One region of the Rhizobium gallicum bv. gallicum R602sp genome, then DNA from elsewhere that is predicted to be linked to it. Evidence: predicted binding sites of a transcription regulator. Region 1 holds the regulator's gene; each other region holds the start of a gene.
What was found. Region 1 encodes LexA, which represses DNA repair genes until DNA is damaged. Its sites were predicted from a motif close to TGTTCNNNNTGTGTTCNG; they were not measured.

Region 1 (5,713 bases):
GCGGAACAATATCCGTGCCCGCCAGGATGCCGAACGTCAGGCCCAAGCACAGCGCGATGCGGCGCTTGCCGCTGCCAATGCAGACGAGGAAGCCATCCGCGAGGGCGTCATCGCCAGCCTGAGCCGCGGCCTGGAACGGCTCTCCGGCGGCGATCTCACGGTCCAGCTTAGCGAGCCTTTCGACGCAGCCTACGAGAAGCTGCGCGAGCAGTTCAATTCGAGCGTCCGCACGCTTTGTGAAGCGATGAAGGAAATCTCGATCGTGACGAATGTAGTAAGGAGCGGCTCCGGCGAAATCGCATCGAGCACAAACGATCTGGCCCGGCGAACCGAACATCAAGCCGCCTCGCTGGAGCAGGCGGCCTCGGCGCTCGACCAGATCACGGTCACCGTCAAGAACTCGTCGGTACGGGCCAAAGAAGCCAACGTGATGATGACGGCGACAAAGGAAAGCGCCAGCTATTCGGCAACCGTCGTGCACGAGGCGGTCGCTGCGATGGAGGAGATCGAGACATCATCTGCACAGATCGGCGAGATCATCAACGTCATCGACGAAATCGCCTTCCAGACCAACCTGCTCGCGCTCAATGCCGGCGTGGAAGCCGCCCGCGCCGGCGAGGCCGGAAAGGGTTTTGCGGTGGTTGCACAGGAAGTGCGCGACCTTGCCAGCCGCTCCGCCAATCTGGCAAAGGAAATCAAGCAGCTGATCGAGACGTCTTCCAGCCAGGTTTCGGCCGGCGTTGCCTTGGTCAACCGCACCGGTGAAGCGCTCGGCAATATCGATCAGCAGGTTCTGAAGGTGACCGCGTTGATCGAGTCGATCGTGCGTTCCTCTGCCGAACAAACGACCGCTCTCCTGGAAGTCAACGCCGCCGTCAACACTATGGACAGCGTCACGCAGCAGAACGCGGCGATGGTTGAACAGACAAATGCCGCCTGCCGCGAACTCGGTGACGAGGCGATACACCTCAATCACCTGCTGGCCCGCTTCCTTCTCGATGACGTAACGACGTCCGCCGCAACGCGGTCGTACTCAAGCCAAAGGATGGCGCTCGCCGGTTGACGGCGGGCACCTTCGGCCAGGATCACTCCGCCTTGGCGACGGCGTCGAGGGCCAACAGCTTTTCCAGAAGCCGCGGCATGTCGTTCAAGTACACCATATTGGGGCCGTCGCAGGGGGCATTGTCCGGATCCTGGTGGGTCTCGATGAAGACACCTGCAACTCCGACCGCAACCGCCGCCCGCGCCAGCGTCTCGACGAACTGGCGCTCCCCGCCCGACGTCGTGCCCTGGCCACCTGGCTGTTGTACGGAATGGGTCGCATCGAAAATGACCGGAGCCCCCATGGCCGCCATGATCGGCAGCGAGCGCATGTCCGAGACCAGCGTATTGTAACCGAAGGACGCGCCACGCTCACAAAGCAGAACGTTCGGGTTGCCGCTCTGATTTAGCTTGGCGAGAACATTCTTCATGTCCCAGGGAGCGAGAAACTGGCCCTTCTTGACATTGATGACACGGCCGGTCTTCGCGGCTGCCACAAGCAGGTCCGTCTGACGGGAGAGGAAGGCCGGGATCTGCAGAACGTCCACGACCTCGGCGACCAGCGCGCATTGCTCTTCCGAATGGATATCTGTCAGAACCGGAATGCCGAGTTCCTTCTTGAGGTCGGCGAAGACTTTCAAGCCCTTCTCTAGACCGATACCGCGTTTGCTCGACAGCGAAGAGCGGTTCGCCTTGTCGAAGGAGGTCTTGTAGACGAGCCCGATGCCAAGCTTGCCGCAAAGCTCCTTGAGCGTGCCAGCAACCATGAAGGCATGGTCGCGGCTCTCCATTTCGCATGCGCCGGCGATCAGCGACAGCCTGCCACTGTTGGAAAATACGACGCGGCCGGCACCTTCGCCGACTGCGACTTCGGAATTCGTATTGCTCATCGGGTCTCCTCGAAGGCGAAGATCGCGCCTTGGCCGGGCGCAGGCTTCACCAGGACTCTGTTGTTCTTGCGTGTATAGGGCATCCCGTTATCAGCCAAAAGCGCTTCTGTCACGGCAAGATCGGTGGTGCGGAAAACGATAGCGCTGCCTCTCAGACCCTTATCCACGGTTAACGGCACCGAATCGAAATAAGCCTCCACCCCTTCCGGCGACAGCAGACTGATCCTGACATTCGCTGCCGCGATCGCCACGCCAAACGGTGTCCGCTCAATTTCTGTCGTAGACACGGCCAACTGAAGGAACGAGCCGAAGGCTTCAGGCTCGGGCGCGCTTAGCACCATCTCCGAGATACCGGTTGCACCGTTCGCGTGCTTTTCTAACGCGCTCCGATCGGCCGGAGAGGCGTTGATGCGCTGGCAGTCAAACAGGAAGAAATCCGGCGCCCGAAGATCGGCGGCAAACGCAAGCTTGAAAGTGCCTGTCGATTGCGACCCGTCCGGCATCTTGATCAGGCGCGAAAACTCCAGCATGGCGCCGCCGCTCTTTCTCGCACGCACGAAATGAGCATGATCGGCGTCCGCGTCGTCCGTGCTGAATGCTGCCGCAGAGAATCCGTCATTGCCGCACCGGAAACGAAAGGCCTGGTCGCGCGCCACAAACACGTTTCCGTGCCGCACTGATTCTTCACATTCTTTCGCACTCGCGACGCCAAGCGGCTCGAGGTAGGTCTTGTCGGCGAAAAAAACGCAAGCATTCACTGTGCCGAAAGGATGACGGCCCTCGGCGGCAACCGTGAACCCCAGTCGTCCCAGCCGCTCCCGCGCGAGATCGATGTTGGTGACCGGTAGAACAAGATGATCCAACGGATGCTGCATGGCGCCAGGTCTCCATTTCCTGTGCTGAAGATGTGTGCCGCTACGTGGTCAATGCAAGCTGAAAGCGATGATCCGGCAAACAAAGTTTCCGAAAATGACCGGTATTGGGACGAAGTTTTACGAAAATTTAGGTACTTGCGGAACACATATGGAACATATAGTGTCTGTTCTGGCTTTGTTTCACGAATTTGGGGTTAAACTTCGATGCTGACACGCAAACAACAGGAGCTTCTCCTCTTCATTCATGAGCGTATGAAGGAATCCGGCGTTCCGCCATCCTTCGACGAAATGAAGGATGCACTGGATCTCGCGTCCAAATCCGGCATCCACCGGCTGATTACCGCTCTGGAAGAGCGCGGTTTCATTCGTCGCCTACCGAACCGCGCCCGCGCGCTTGAAGTGATCAAGCTGCCGGAAGCCTACAGCCCGAGCATGCAGCCCCGCCGCGGCTTTTCGCCGAGCGTCATCGAGGGCAGCCTCGGCAAGCCGCAGCCTGCTGCCGCCGCGCCGAAGCCGGCGAACGAAGACAATAACAGCTCTATTTCGGTTCCCGTCATGGGCCGCATTGCGGCAGGCGTGCCGATCTCGGCGATCCAGAACAACACGCACGACATCAACGTTCCGGCCGATATGCTCGGCTCCGGCGAACACTATGCGCTTGAGGTCAAGGGCGATTCGATGATCGATGCTGGCATCTTCGATGGCGACACGGTCATCATCCGCAACACCAGCACCGCCAATCCCGGCGACATTGTCGTGGCACTGGTCGATGACGAGGAAGCGACGCTGAAGCGGTTCCGCCGCAAGGGTGCGTCCATCGCGCTTGAAGCGGCGAACCCGGCCTACGAAACGCGCATCTTTGGACCGGATCGCGTGAAGGTTCAGGGTAAGCTCGTCGGCCTTATCCGCCGCTACCATTGACTGGCAGCGCGTCGCCGGCAAAGGCGCCGGCGCGCCAAGCTCTACGGGCAATCGAGTTTCTCGAAGGCAGTTGTTCAAAGCACGGTTCGACGGCGCCGGTTTTCCGCGAGGTTTCATCCGCGAAATGCACTGCGCCATTGGCAGGCGCCGAACCGCAACCTTGCCCGCGTGACGGACGATGTCCGCGGCATCGCAAGCCGGGCGTGGCACCGTTTCGCATCGCATTGCTTACCTCTTCCTGCTGCCGCGATGAAAAGTTTGCATCCCCCGTCTTTTCGCGGGTCGCAGCGCGCCTCACGGCTGCGATCGGTCAAAGCCAAAGCGCTGAGCATGGCCATATGATCGAAGAAGGCGGCGAAAGATTCGTGCCGGACGCAAACCAGATCGCCGCCCAAGCTCGAAAAAACCGTCGCAATGCGCAGGCGCGTGCCCTGAGCGGCTCCTTCGCTCGCCATTTGCAGGCCGAAAGCCGGTATGCATCCACAATGACTGATCTGTGGCTATTGGGGTGAACGGTGGCTATTGACGGGCGAGCGCTGTCCTGTTGCCGAAGGCTCCTTCCCGCATTCCAAAAGCGCAAGCCGGGAAGCTCGCAAACTGCTTGTCCGCGACATCTACAGAAGCGGAAATGCGCAGCTCAGCCGTTTTCAACTCCGGCATGCACCCAGCATGCCGACAGCCTATGAATACAACCAGAATGCAGCCCTGAGGGCGTTTCAGCAACAATAATCGATTGAAAAAAGACCAAAAAATTGGATTGCAAAAAGCCGAATTAAATCATTGGCTTCCGCTATGCGCCTCCGGCATCGCAGGAGTGTCCAAAAGTTGATACTGCGATGCACAAAATGGCGCCACGGTAACTTGGCATTGGCGCTCTGATCATATAGCTATCGGAGAGGACGCTTAACCCTATGGCGCTTTTATGGCGCCGCCGCCAGTTTGGAGGATCAGCATGACGGATCAAAGCGCAACAATCAAAATCGGCGACAAAACCGCCAATCTTTCCGTGAAAAGCGGAACGATCGGTCCGGACGTCATCGATATTGGTGCACTCTATAAAAACACCGGTTCCTTCACGTACGATCCTGGTTTCACCTCGACCGCTTCCTGTGAATCGAAGATCACCTATATCGACGGCGATGAAGGCATTCTGCTGCATCGCGGCTACCCGATCGAACAGCTTGCTGAACATGGCGACTTCCTGGAAGTCTGCTATCTACTGCTTTACGGCGAATTGCCGACGGCTGCCCAGAAGAAGGACTTCGACTACCGCGTCACGCATCACACCATGGTGCACGAGCAGATGTCTCGCTTCTTCACCGGCTTCCGCCGCGACGCCCATCCGATGGCCGTCATGTGCGGCTGTGTCGGCGCTCTGTCTGCCTTCTACCACGACTCGACAGACATCACCGATCCGCATCAGCGCATGGTCGCAAGCCTACGCATGATCGCCAAGATGCCGACTATCGCGGCCATGGCCTACAAGTACTATATCGGCCAGCCCTTCGTTTATCCGAAGAACGATCTCGACTACGCCTCGAACTTCCTGCGCATGTGCTTCGCGGTCCCGTGCGAAGAATATGTCGTGAACCCGGTCCTCTCGCGCGCCATGGACCGTATCTTCATCCTGCACGCCGATCACGAGCAGAACGCCTCGACCTCGACAGTTCGTCTCGCCGGCTCTTCGGGCGCCAACCCGTTCGCATGCATCGCGGCCGGCATTGCCTGCCTTTGGGGCCCGGCTCATGGCGGTGCCAACGAGGCGGCGCTCAACATGCTTTCGGAAATCGGCTCGGTCGAGCGCATTCCGGAATATATTGCCCGCGCCAAGGACAAGAATGACCCGTTCCGCCTGATGGGCTTCGGTCACCGTGTCTACAAGAACTACGATCCGCGCGCCAAGATCATGCAGAAGACGACGCATGAGGTCCTCGCCGAACTCGGTCACAAGGACGATCCGCTTCTCGAAGTCGCGATGGAGCTGGA
Region 2 (5,713 bases), 300 kb from region 1:
GCTTGGCATCCTGCCGGAAATCGTTGACCTTATCGGTGTTCGACATATCGAGCGTCATCGACGCGGCCAGGAACTCGACCGGGTAATGCGCTTTCATATAAGCCGTCTGATAAGAGACGATAGCGTAGGCGGCGGCGTGCGACTTGTTGAAGCCGTAGTTTGCGAACTTTGCCAGCAGTTCGAAGATGTTGTCGGCTTGCGGCTTCGACACGCCGTTGCTGATGGCACCGTCGACGAAGCGCTCGCGCTGCTGGTCCATTTCCGCCTTGATCTTCTTGCCCATGGCACGGCGCAGAAGATCGGCTTCGCCGAGCGAATAGCCGGACAGGACCTGGGCGATCTGCATCACCTGTTCCTGATAGACGATGACGCCCTGTGTCTCCTTGAGCAGGTGATCGATCATCGGATGGATCGATTCGACCTCTTCTTCCCCATGCTTTCGGGCATTGTAGGTCGGGATGTTTTCCATCGGGCCCGGGCGATAAAGGGCGACGAGGGCGATGATGTCCTCGATGCAGTCCGGCTTCATGCCGATCAGCGCCTTGCGCATGCCGGCACTTTCCACCTGGAACACGCCGACCGTTTCGCCGCGAGAGAGCATCTCGTAGGTTTTCTTGTCATCGAGCGGGATCGCGGCGAGGTCCACCTTGATGCCGCGTTTGGCCACGAAATCGACCGCAACTTTCAGTACCGTCAGCGTTTTCAGGCCGAGGAAGTCGAACTTTACGAGGCCGGCCTGCTCGACCCACTTCATATTGAACTGGGTGACCGGCATATCGGAGCGGGGGTCGCGATACATCGGAACCAGCTTCGAGAGCGGCCGGTCGCCGATGACGATGCCGGCGGCGTGCGTCGAGGCGTGGCGGTAAAGGCCCTCGATTTTCTGGGCGATATCGAGCAGGCGCGCCACGACGGGCTCCTTCGCTGCCTCCTCCTGAAGCTTCGGCTCCTCCTCGATCGCCTTGGAGAGCGGCGTCGGATTGGCCGGATTGTTCGGCACCAGCTTGCAGATCTTGTCGACCTGGCCGTAAGGCATTTCCAGCACACGGCCGACGTCGCGGAGGGCAGCGCGCGCCTGCAGCGAACCGAAGGTGATAATCTGCGCCACCTGTGCGCGGCCGTATTTCTGCTGCACGTAGCGGATCACCTCTTCGCGGCGGTCCTGGCAGAAGTCGATGTCGAAGTCGGGCATCGAGACGCGTTCCGGATTGAGGAAGCGTTCGAAGAGCAGCGAAAAGCGCAACGGGTCGACGTCGGTGATCGTCAGCGCATAGGCGACGAGCGAGCCTGCACCGGAACCGCGGCCGGGGCCAACAGGGATATCATGCTGCTTTGCCCATTTGATGAAGTCCGCAACGATCAGGAAGTAGCCCGGAAACCGCATGCGCTCGATGACGCTGAGTTCGAATTCCAGCCGTTCGCGGTAATCCTTCTCCTCATAGCCGGGCGACATGCCGAGCGTCGAAAGGCGCATGTCGAGGCCCTCCTCCGCCTGCCGGCGGAGTTCCAGCGCCTCGGCGCGTTCGGCCTCCTCGGGATCGTCGGTGGCGCCGGTAAAGCGCGGCAGGATGGGCTTACGGGTCTTCAGTACGAAGGAGCAGCGGCGGGCGATCTCGACCGTGTTTTGCAGCGCTTCCGGCAGATCGGCAAAGAGTTTCGCCATCTCGGCGCGGCTCTTCAAATAGTGGTCCGGCGTCAGGCGGAAGCGGCTGTCGTCCGAGACGATGGCGTTATGGGCAACGGCCATCAGCGCATCATGGGCATCATAATCGTCGCGCGTCGGGAAGAAGGCCTCGTTGGTCGCCACCAACGGCAGATCGTGCTCATACGCAAGCCCCACGACCTTCTGCTCATGGCGCTTGTCATAGGTTCCGTGGCGCTGCAACTCGACATAGAGCCGGTCTGGGAAGAGCCGCTTCAGAGCAAGCAGCCGGGTTTGCGCCTGCGCGGCATGCCCCTGCTTCAGTGCCACATCGACGGGGCCGCCAAGCGCACCCGTCAGCGCGATCAGCCCTTCGGTTCCGGCCTCTTCCAGCCAGGATGCCCTGATATGGACCGCCTGGTTGTCTTCGCCGCCGAGATAAGCGCGGCTGACGAGATCGACGAGCCGCTCGTAGCCTGCCGCGGTCGCGGCAAGCACGACGATGGAGGGCAGCTTGGCCAGCGCCTGCTGACCGCCGCGCCTTTCTGTCTCCAGGCCGTCCATATCGATCGACAGCTGGCACCCGATGATCGGCTGTAGCCCCTCTTCCATCGCCTTTTGCGAAAATTCGAGAGCGACGAACAGATTGTTGGTGTCGGTGATGGCGATCGCCGGCTGGCTATCGCCTGATGCCTTGTAAAGGATCTTCTTCAGCGGCAGCGCGCCCTCAAGGAGCGAATAAGCCGAGTGGACACGCAGGTGCACGAAACCCGGCGTACCGCCGACAAAGCCGCTCTCCGCATCCGCCATTTCATACCCTTCCAATCGCCCGAATGAATCGGTTTGCATTGTCGGTGTTGATGACAGCGATGTCCAGAAGCAGTCCCTTGTGCGGACCGCATGAAAGCGATGCGGTCCCCTGAAAACTTACAGTGCCATGAGGATCAACGAAAAGCTCCCAACGAACATTGCAATGGAGGTGAATGCTGCGATATCACGGATCATGTCAGTCATCTGGCTCTCCTTTACTCGTTATGTTTCCAATTTGTTCCTCTATTGTTCTGTTGTCAACAGGAATCACTTGCGCATAGTTAACGGCGGAACCGGAGGAGAATTATGAGGGCTGTCATCGCATTCATCGCCATTGTCGGCGCAACGGCGACGTTAGCTGCGGACATAGACCCTGGCGCCATCGTCGATGGCGCGACGGGAGACTGGAATGGCGACGGAAAGCTGGATCTGGCTATCCTGGTCGCACCGGCCGATGCGGAGAGAAAAGAGCAGATCGGCATCTACATCTATCTGCGTGACGCCGACCACGAACTTCTCAGGCTTTCGGCAAGCGCGCCCAGCAAGATCTGGGGCAGCACGGATGCAGACGGCGTTTTCGGCCAAGAGCCCACGATCAAGGCTGCCGGCAAATCCTCCATTGCAGTCCATTCCCAAAACAGCGCGATCGGCCGCGAGCGCTGGGATCTGACGCTGACGCTTGCCTACCGCAACAAACAATTCGTTGTCGCCGGCTACACCCGCAATCACTACGACACGCTCGATCCCAATGCCGGCGGTTCATGCGACTACAATGCGCTGACCGGCGAGTTGAAGAAGAACGGAAAGGACGTGAAAGCCGCGCCACGCGTGATCACCATCGAGCAGTGGAGCGACGAAACCGGTCAATCGATCTGCGGCCGATAGTCGCCAGTTCTCATTTTGTTCTTTACAGGCATGTGTTTTTGGGAGAGCTTCGGAGCGGGAGGCCGAGAGCCATGAATCTTGCTGCATTGAACGGCTTCGTCGTCGAAGCGAAGGCAAATACCTATGTCGGCGGCGGAAGAAGGCTAGACGCCTGCCGCAGCGGATCGCACGACATCGGCTACGCGCGCGGAGAATGGCGCTATCTCGACAGCTATTTCGGCGGAACGGATTTCGCCGGACAAGAAGTCGTGTGGCTGGGCGGCGAGCCCGTCTGGGTGATGAACTATTTCGGCCGCATTGTCGAGCCGACGCTGATCGATGGGGAAAAGGCAGGTGCGGTCATCAAAGCCGCGCTTTCGACGATGTATGCCGAATACGGTCGCTTCCTGGGAGGCATGGAATTCGAGCATGCCTTCGGCTTTTATGCCGACCACAGCACCGGCGATTGCGATCACTTCAGCGGACGGGAAATGATCATCGTTGCAGAGCGGAGAGCCTACGAGCTGGATTACCGAGGCGGCCTCATCCGCCCCTAATCAGAACTCGACAACCTTACCGTCGCTGATGGTCACGCGACGGTCCATGCGGCCAGCAAGTTCGTGGTTATGAGTGGCGATCAGCGCTGCAAGACCGGACTGGCGGACGAGCGCCTCCAGCGCATCGAACACGTAGCTCGCGGTCTCGGGATCGAGGTTTCCGGTCGGCTCGTCGGCGAGAAGCACGGTCGGCGCATTGGCAACCGCGCGCGCAATCGCGACCCGCTGCTGCTCGCCGCCCGAAAGCTCGCCGGGACGATGGCTGGCGCGGTGGCCGATGCGCATATAGTCGAGCAGCTGCTTTGCGCGTTCGCCCGCCTCGTTTCGCGGCAGACCGGCAATCATCTGCGGCATCATGATGTTCTCGAGGGCCGAAAACTCCGGAAGGAGGTGGTGGAACTGGTAGACGAAGCCAATCTCGCTGCGGCGGATCGCCGTGCGCTTCTCGTCGGTCAGCCCTTCGCAGACTTGGCCGTTGACGGTGACTTCGCCGCCGTCCGGATGCTCCAGCAGGCCCGCGACATGCAGCAGCGTCGATTTGCCGGTGCCCGAAGGAGCGACCAGGGCGACGATCTCGCCGCTGTGGAGGGTAAAATCTGCGCCCTTCAGAATGGTGAGCACGGTATCGCCCTGGCCATAGTGACGCTCGACGCCGGTAAGCTTGAGAACGACGTTCCGTTTCATTGAAATCAGCATTCCTTATTCATAGCGGAGCGCCTGCACCGGATCGAGCCGCGAGGCCCGCCAGGCTGGGAAAATGGTCGCGAGAAAGGAGAGCGCCAGCGCCATGACGACGACAGAGACCGTCTCGCCGAGACTCATCTCGGCCGGCAGCTGGCTCAGGAAATAGAGTTGCGGATTGAAGAGCACGGTGCCCGTGACCCAGGAGAAGAACTGGCGGATCGACTCGATGTTGATGCAGACGACGACGCCGAGCAGCACGCCGGCAATAGTGCCGACGATGCCGATCGCAGCACCGGTCATGAAGAAGATGCGCATGATGGCGCCGGACGTCGCGCCCATGGTGCGCAGGATCGCGATATCGCTGCCCTTGTCCTTCACCAGCATGATCAGGCCGGAGATGATGTTCAGCGCCGCGACCAGAACGATCAGCGTCAGGATCATGAACATCACGTTGCGCTCCACCTGCAGGGCGGAGAAGAAGGTCTGGTTGCGCTGGCGCCAATCGGTGATGGCGATCTGACGGCCTGCCGCTTCCTCCACCTTGGGGCGGAGATTGTCGATATCGTCGGGATTGTTGGCGAAGAGCTCGATCGACTGAACGAGGCCCTCGGCATTGAAATAGAGCTGCGCCTCCTCAAGCGGCATATAGATAATCGCCGCGTCATATTCCGACATGCCGATCTCGAAGATGCCGGAAACGGTGTAGGATTTGACGCGCGGATTGATGCCCATCGGCGTCACGTCACCTTCCGGTGAAATCAGCGTGATGGTATCGCCCGCCCGCAGACCGAGCTGCTCCGCCATGCGCGAACCGATGAGAACACCCTGCCCCGAAGCGAATCCGACGAGGTCTCCGGACTTGATATTGTCGGAAACCGTCTTGAGCTTGGTCAGGTCTTCGGCGCGGATGCCTCGCACCAGTGCGCCGGTTCCGGCACCCGCCTGGCCCGACGCCAGCGTCTGGCCCTCGACCAAAGGCAGCGCCATTCTGATGCCGGGCACCGCCGCGAACCTGTCGGTCAATGCCGCATAGTCGGTAAAAGGTCCGTCCACCGGCTGCACGATCATATGGCCGTTGATGCCGAGAATGCGCGAGATCAGCTCGGTGCGGAAACCGTTCATGACGGCCATGACGATGATCAGCGTCGCAACGCCC
Region 3 (5,713 bases), 860 kb from region 1:
AAGCTTCACAGAGAACGGCCGGACTGGTATTTCCAGGCGACGGAAACGCTTTCGGGAGACAGGTGATGGCAGGTATCGACGAACAGCGGCCGTTCATTCCCGTCGGCATCGCCGTTCTGACGGTTTCGGACACGCGCACGCTGGAGAACGACAAATCCGGCGACACACTTGTGGCGCGCATCGCCGAGGCCGGCCACAAGCTGATGGACCGCGCCATCGTGCGCGACGACAAGGTGGCGATCGCTGCCCAGGTCAACGCCTGGACGGAGACGCACGGCATCGACGTCGTGATCACCACCGGCGGCACCGGCCTGACCGGCCGCGACGTCACGCCCGAGGCGCTGGAGCCGCTGTTCGAGAAGCGCATGGACGGCTTCTCGGCAGTCTTCCACCGCGTCTCCTACGACAAGATCGGCACGTCGACGATCCAATCGCGGGCAACGGCAGGGGTTGCCAAGGCGACCTTCATCTTCGTGCTCCCGGGCTCGCCTGGCGCCTGCAAGGACGCCTGGGACGGCATCTTGAAGGCGCAGCTTGACTACCGCCACATGCCCTGCAATTTCGTGGAGATCATGCCGCGGCTCGACGAGCACATGAAGCGCGGCATGGGGAAGTAGAAGGCGCGCTGCTGCCCAGGATGCGCCATGGCAGCAGCCTGGGTTCGCTATGTATCCAAGCCCGGCAGAGTGGGTATCGTTTCCCAGCTGTCACCCGACAGCAGGAAGCAGCTGACGCCGTGAACATCCGTAATGATGAGTGTCCAGGTGCCGCTCTTGGCGGCATAGACCTCAAGAATGGCGTTCTGGTTGATCAGTCCGACCGCGGTGAGCTTTTCGGCGAAGTTCTTGTCCAGGAACTCGACGACCTCGGATCGGCCTGCGCAACTGCGCATCATCTGCGATGCTGCCGAATGCGGATGCGCGATCACCAATGTCGTCAATATGACGGCCAGCAGGCCGCGGATCATATTGCGTTTCATGACGCACCTCCTTTCGCCGGAAACCCGGCAGAAGAGGAGACTTCCGCTGTGACCTGTTCTGCCGTCTGTCGGCAATTCCATGGTCGGCCGCCAAGAAGCGGGGGCGCTCGGGCGGCGCCATGGCTGAATTATAGCGCGAAATCGTATCGGGCGCCATCTTTAGCGCGGGTGCTGCAAAGTTTGCGCGCTATCGTGCGGCGCGGGCGACCCAGGAGGGAATTAGTTCGCTGGAAAGCTTGCGCAGCTTCTGCCCCTTGGCAAATTCGGAAAGGCGCATTCCGCTTCTTGCGGCGGCAATCGCGTGTTTCTTCGACAGGAGAAGGCCGAGTTCCAGCGGCGGCAGCGACCGGCCTACACGCTGGAAAAACGGGCGCCTGTATCCGCGCGAGGCGGTGAAACGCGCCGGAACTTTGTTGAGGGCGACGTATTCGGCGATCTCGTCTATCCAACCAGTCTGCGGCCGGGCGCCAGGTTCGACGAAAAGTAGCCACTCGCCGCGGGCCGAGCGAAATACATCCTTGATATCCCATTGCGAATGGAACCGGCACCCAGCCGCGTCCGCCACCCTGGATGTACCATCGCGCGAGCCGTGATCGAGCACGACCACGTCGCTTACGAGCCCTTCGACTGCACCCGCCACCAGCACCGATAAAGTCTGCGCCAGCTCAGGTTCCTGATCCTGGCACTCCAAAACAACCGTCAACATTGCCTATTTATAAAGCGCCGCACAAAAATTTGCCAGCATGTCTTTCCTCATTTTGTTCTTGCATTGTTCTCTTTTTCTCGATAGGAATTTAATCATCAAGACGGACGACGGCAATGGCCTTGTCCCGGGAGAACCGAATGAACGAACAGTCCCTTGCAGGGCAGGCTGCGTTTGCGCCTGCCAATACGGCGGATGTTGCCGAAGCGTTGATCGCCTCTTCCGGCCTTCGCATCGAGGGCGACCGGCGCCGCGGCCGTGCGGCTGGACTGAACCCCAGCGGGCGCTTCGAGCCGATGCACCGCGAGGCCTTCGACGACGGCTGGCAAACGCTGGAAGAACTGCCCCCCTTCAAGACCGAAGTGCAGATCGAAAAGCCGCGCACGGCGATTACCCGCAACGAGTCGCCGGACGTTCCGTTCGACCGTTCGATCAATCCCTATCGCGGCTGCGAACACGGCTGCATCTACTGCTTCGCCCGGCCGACGCATGCCTATATGGGGCTTTCGGCGGGCCTCGATTTCGAAGCCAGGCTGTTTGCCAAACCGGATGCGGCCAAACTTTTGGAGCGCGAGCTCGCGAGGCCCGGCTACAAGCCGCGGGTCATCGCCATCGGAACCAATACCGATCCCTACCAGCCGATCGAGAAGGAATGGCGTATCATGCGGCAGATCCTCGAAGTGCTGAACAAGGCGAACCATCCGGTCTCGATCGTTACCAAGTCGGCGCTGATTCTGCGCGATATCGACATCCTGCAGGAGATGGCAGCCAAGAACCTTGTGCGTGCCGCGCTTTCGCTGACCACGCTCGACCGCAAGCTCGCTCGTGCGATGGAACCGCGCGCCGCAACGCCGCCGCGCCGGCTGGAGGCGATCCAGGCCCTGACAGAGGCGGGCATCCCGACCTCGGTGATGGCCGCTCCGATGATCCCCGCGCTGAACGACCACGAGCTGGAACGCATTCTCGACGCGGCAAAGGTTGCCGGTGCGCTGGAGGCGGGCTACGTGATCCTGCGCCTGCCGCTGGAAGTCGCGCCGCTTTTCCGCGACTGGCTGCTGCAGAACTATCCGGATCGCTACCGGCACGTGATGTCGCTGGTCCGCTCGATGCGCGGCGGCAAGGACTACGACGCAGAATTCGGCAAGCGCATGAAAGGCGCCGGCCCCTATGCCTGGCAGCTCGCCCGCCGCTTCGAGATGGCGACGAAACGGCTCGGCATGACAAGGCGCAGCATGCCGCTTCGCGATGATCTTTTCGTGCCGCCGGATGGCAGCGGCGTGCAGCTTTCGCTGCTTTAGCAGCCCGTCCGGGCGCGGGTGTTGCCTGAGGCCGCCCGGGGAATGCCATAACGAGTTACCCCGCAGGAGGCCGCCGCCCTGGCTTCTTGCCGCCGCAAACGGCTCCCCTGCCCGTTTTGCGGCCTGAGCCCCCGGTGCGCCGCCCTGATCCGGGGGCTTGCAGGAAATCGGGTTGGCGTGCGAGGTTCAGCCGCATGAAACCTCGCACGTCACCCGATTCTCCTCTGCTTTTCGAAGAGGTGCCGCTCGTCCCGGACTTCAAGCTGGAACTGAAGGCACGCAAGGCCGGTCACTGGCCGGTCGCTGGCGCCGATGAAGCAGGGCGCGGCCCTTTGGCCGGACCTGTCGTCGCCGCTGCCGTCATTCTTGATCCCAGGCGTATCCCGGACGGGCTGAACGATTCCAAGCAGCTTTCGGCGCAACGGCGCGAACAACTTTTCGCCCAGATCCTCGCTACCGCGACGGTTTCCATCGCATCGTCGAGTTCAACACACATCGACCTCACGGATATCCGCAAGGCGAGCCTCGACGCCATGCGCCGGGCAATCTGCGGCCTTGCTATTCCTGCAAGCTATGTACTGACCGATGGCCTCGACGTACCGCCGGGGCTGGAGTGCCCGGGCCAAGCGGTGGTCAAGGGCGATGCCCGCTCGGTCTCCATCGCCGCCGCCTCTATCGTTGCCAAGGTGACCCGCGACCGGATGATGGCCCGTGCAGATGCCGTCTTCCCCGATTACGGCTTTGCCGCGCATGTGGGTTATGGCACGGCGCAGCACCGCGCCGGCATCGAGCGGCATGGCCCCTGCTCGCTTCACCGCATGAGCTTCCGGCCGTTGAAGAAGAACGGAACCGAAGGCGCCACGATGGACGAAATGCTGGAAGAGTAACTGCTGCCGCTGCAAACCTGTCCACGAGACCGAGCTTCCATGAGACCGAACTCTATATTGCCGTTCATAGAAGCAGCATCATGCGTTCGCACGCGATGATTGAAGCGGTCATTCGGACCGCTTCAATGGAACCAGAACAGCACAAGTGCAGTCCCGGCGCCCAGCTTACTGCTGCGTCGCGGGCGCCGGCTGCGCCGGCTGCGCGGGCGCAGATTCCTGGAGCTTTTCCTGAACTCTCTTGACGAGCGCCGGATCGTTCTGCGCGGCGGTTAGAATTGAGTTGTACTCATCCAGCGAGATGCCTGGAGAGGCTTCCACGGCCTGTACCATTTGCTTACTGGCTTCAGTCTGCAGCTGTTGCTTGGCTGCCGTGTCCTGTGTTGCTCCGATCTTGGCCGAGTATTCCTGCCTAACCTGGTCAACCTGAAGATAGGCGACCGCAAAGGCCTCGATTTTCTGATCGCTGACGGCTGCGGCCGCGCCTTTGCCTTCTGGTTGCGCTTGAACCGGTTGCTGCGCTGGAGCTGCCTGCTGTGCGGACGCGGGGCTGCTGAAAAACATCAAGCTGAGAGCTGCAGCGGTCAACGATGCAACAGGGGTAAAACGTGTGATCATATTCATTCCTCTGTGGTGGCATGGACGGCGACATAGTGCCTTGGCCGCCGGTTAGGGTTGAGGAACGATCCGGCGACAATGTGACTCTCAGGCGTTTTCGGTGCGGCAATAGGAAGGCGATCTGCCGACAATCAAGCGGCGGCTTTGTGGCAGGATTCACCGCTTCGGCGTGCTGCCGGCTCAATCAATTGGCCATGATACCGGCCGCGATCTGAGCCCGATGACCGCGGATGTAGCCGATGTCATCGCGAAAAAGCCGATGGTGGCCGTCTTCGATATCCTTGCGGTATTTTTCCGATCCCCGCGCCTCTTCCGCTTCCATGAAAGCGACAAGCCCCTTCAAACGCTCGATGACAAGATCGGGCAAAGCGGCGCGTTCATCGGCTGGCAAGCCGTAACCGTCGAGGAAGTCCCGCGCCCGGTTGATCTGCGTTTCTATCGTGACGATGCTCTCTACCGCGATATGTCTCGACAGCGGCGCCCATCGATAGACAGCATAGGCGATATCCCAGAGCCTCGGACCGGGATGTGCCGCTTCGAAATCGATGATGCCTATCGCTTTGCCGTCGCGCATGACGACGTTGTACGGTGCAAAATCGCCGTGACAGATGACTTCAAACGGCGGCTTCGGCTTAAGCTGCCAGGCGCCTTCAGCGGCCCCCTGAAAGGATGTCGAGCAATCGTGGTAGATGCGCAGCAATCGCGCCGCAGAAGTCAGTACCGTGTCCAAGCGCATTTGGACACTATCGAGGTCGCCGCACTCGCCCTCAATAAAAGTCACGCGCTCGAAATTCTCATCATAGCCTGCCGATCGCGGCGCTGAAGCGAAGCCGCACTGCTTCAGGTGGCGAAAGAGGGAATGCACATTCGCAGTCCATGGACGCGTGGCGCGCCATACGAGCCCGTCACGCAAGATCGGTCCGGAACCCGTCTCATCCTTCAGCATCAGCAACTCTCCGGGCAGCCGCACCGCCGCCAATAAAAAAGCCCCGTTGCCGGGGCCTTTCCAGATCAACATGAAAGAACGCTCAGTTCAAGCGCGTCTTCACTTCGCCGACGGCACCCTTGAAGAGGTCGGTCTGGACCTTGCCGTCGGCCTTCTTGGCGAGAACCGTTTCGGCCGCGCTGATCGCCAGATCGACGGCAGCCGAACGGACGGCTTTCATCGCATCGGCTTCCGCCTGCTTGATCTTCTGTTCCGAAAGGACCGTGCGGTTGGCGACGAACTCTT

Region 2: dnaE (DNA polymerase III subunit alpha) is a predicted target of LexA. The motif match lies at 2,689-2,706, and genes of this name have one in related genera.
Region 3: RGR602_RS04605 (PA0069 family radical SAM protein) is a predicted target of LexA. The motif match lies at 1,739-1,756, and genes of this name have one in related genera.

What each region holds. Positions count from the first base shown of each region.
Region 1 covers NZ_CP006877.1:1,800,320-1,806,032, reverse strand. The annotation lists gene RGR602_RS09005 (methyl-accepting chemotaxis protein) at 1-1,063, shown strand, start outside; gene kdsA (3-deoxy-8-phosphooctulonate synthase) at 1,086-1,931, opposite strand; gene RGR602_RS08995 (VOC family protein) at 1,928-2,806, opposite strand; gene lexA (transcriptional repressor LexA) at 3,011-3,727, shown strand; gene RGR602_RS37020 (hypothetical protein) at 4,066-4,239, shown strand; gene gltA (citrate synthase) at 4,680-5,713, shown strand, end outside.
Region 2 covers NZ_CP006877.1:1,495,456-1,501,168, reverse strand. The annotation lists gene dnaE (DNA polymerase III subunit alpha) at 1-2,452, opposite strand, end outside; gene RGR602_RS07370 (hypothetical protein) at 2,759-3,337, shown strand; gene RGR602_RS07365 (DUF5680 domain-containing protein) at 3,409-3,873, shown strand; gene RGR602_RS07360 (ABC transporter ATP-binding protein) at 3,874-4,557, opposite strand; gene RGR602_RS07355 (lipoprotein-releasing ABC transporter permease subunit) at 4,573-5,713, opposite strand, start outside.
Region 3 covers NZ_CP006877.1:935,902-941,614, reverse strand. The annotation lists gene RGR602_RS04625 (4-(cytidine 5'-diphospho)-2-C-methyl-D-erythritol kinase) at 1-66, shown strand, start outside; gene moaB (molybdenum cofactor biosynthesis protein B) at 66-617, shown strand; gene RGR602_RS04615 (hypothetical protein) at 665-979, opposite strand; gene RGR602_RS04610 (glycosyl transferase) at 1,167-1,685, opposite strand; gene RGR602_RS04605 (PA0069 family radical SAM protein) at 1,823-2,980, shown strand; gene RGR602_RS04600 (ribonuclease HII) at 3,175-3,867, shown strand; gene RGR602_RS04595 (DUF4168 domain-containing protein) at 4,033-4,482, opposite strand; gene RGR602_RS04590 (phosphotransferase) at 4,667-5,428, opposite strand; gene RGR602_RS04585 (F0F1 ATP synthase subunit B) at 5,511-5,713, opposite strand, start outside.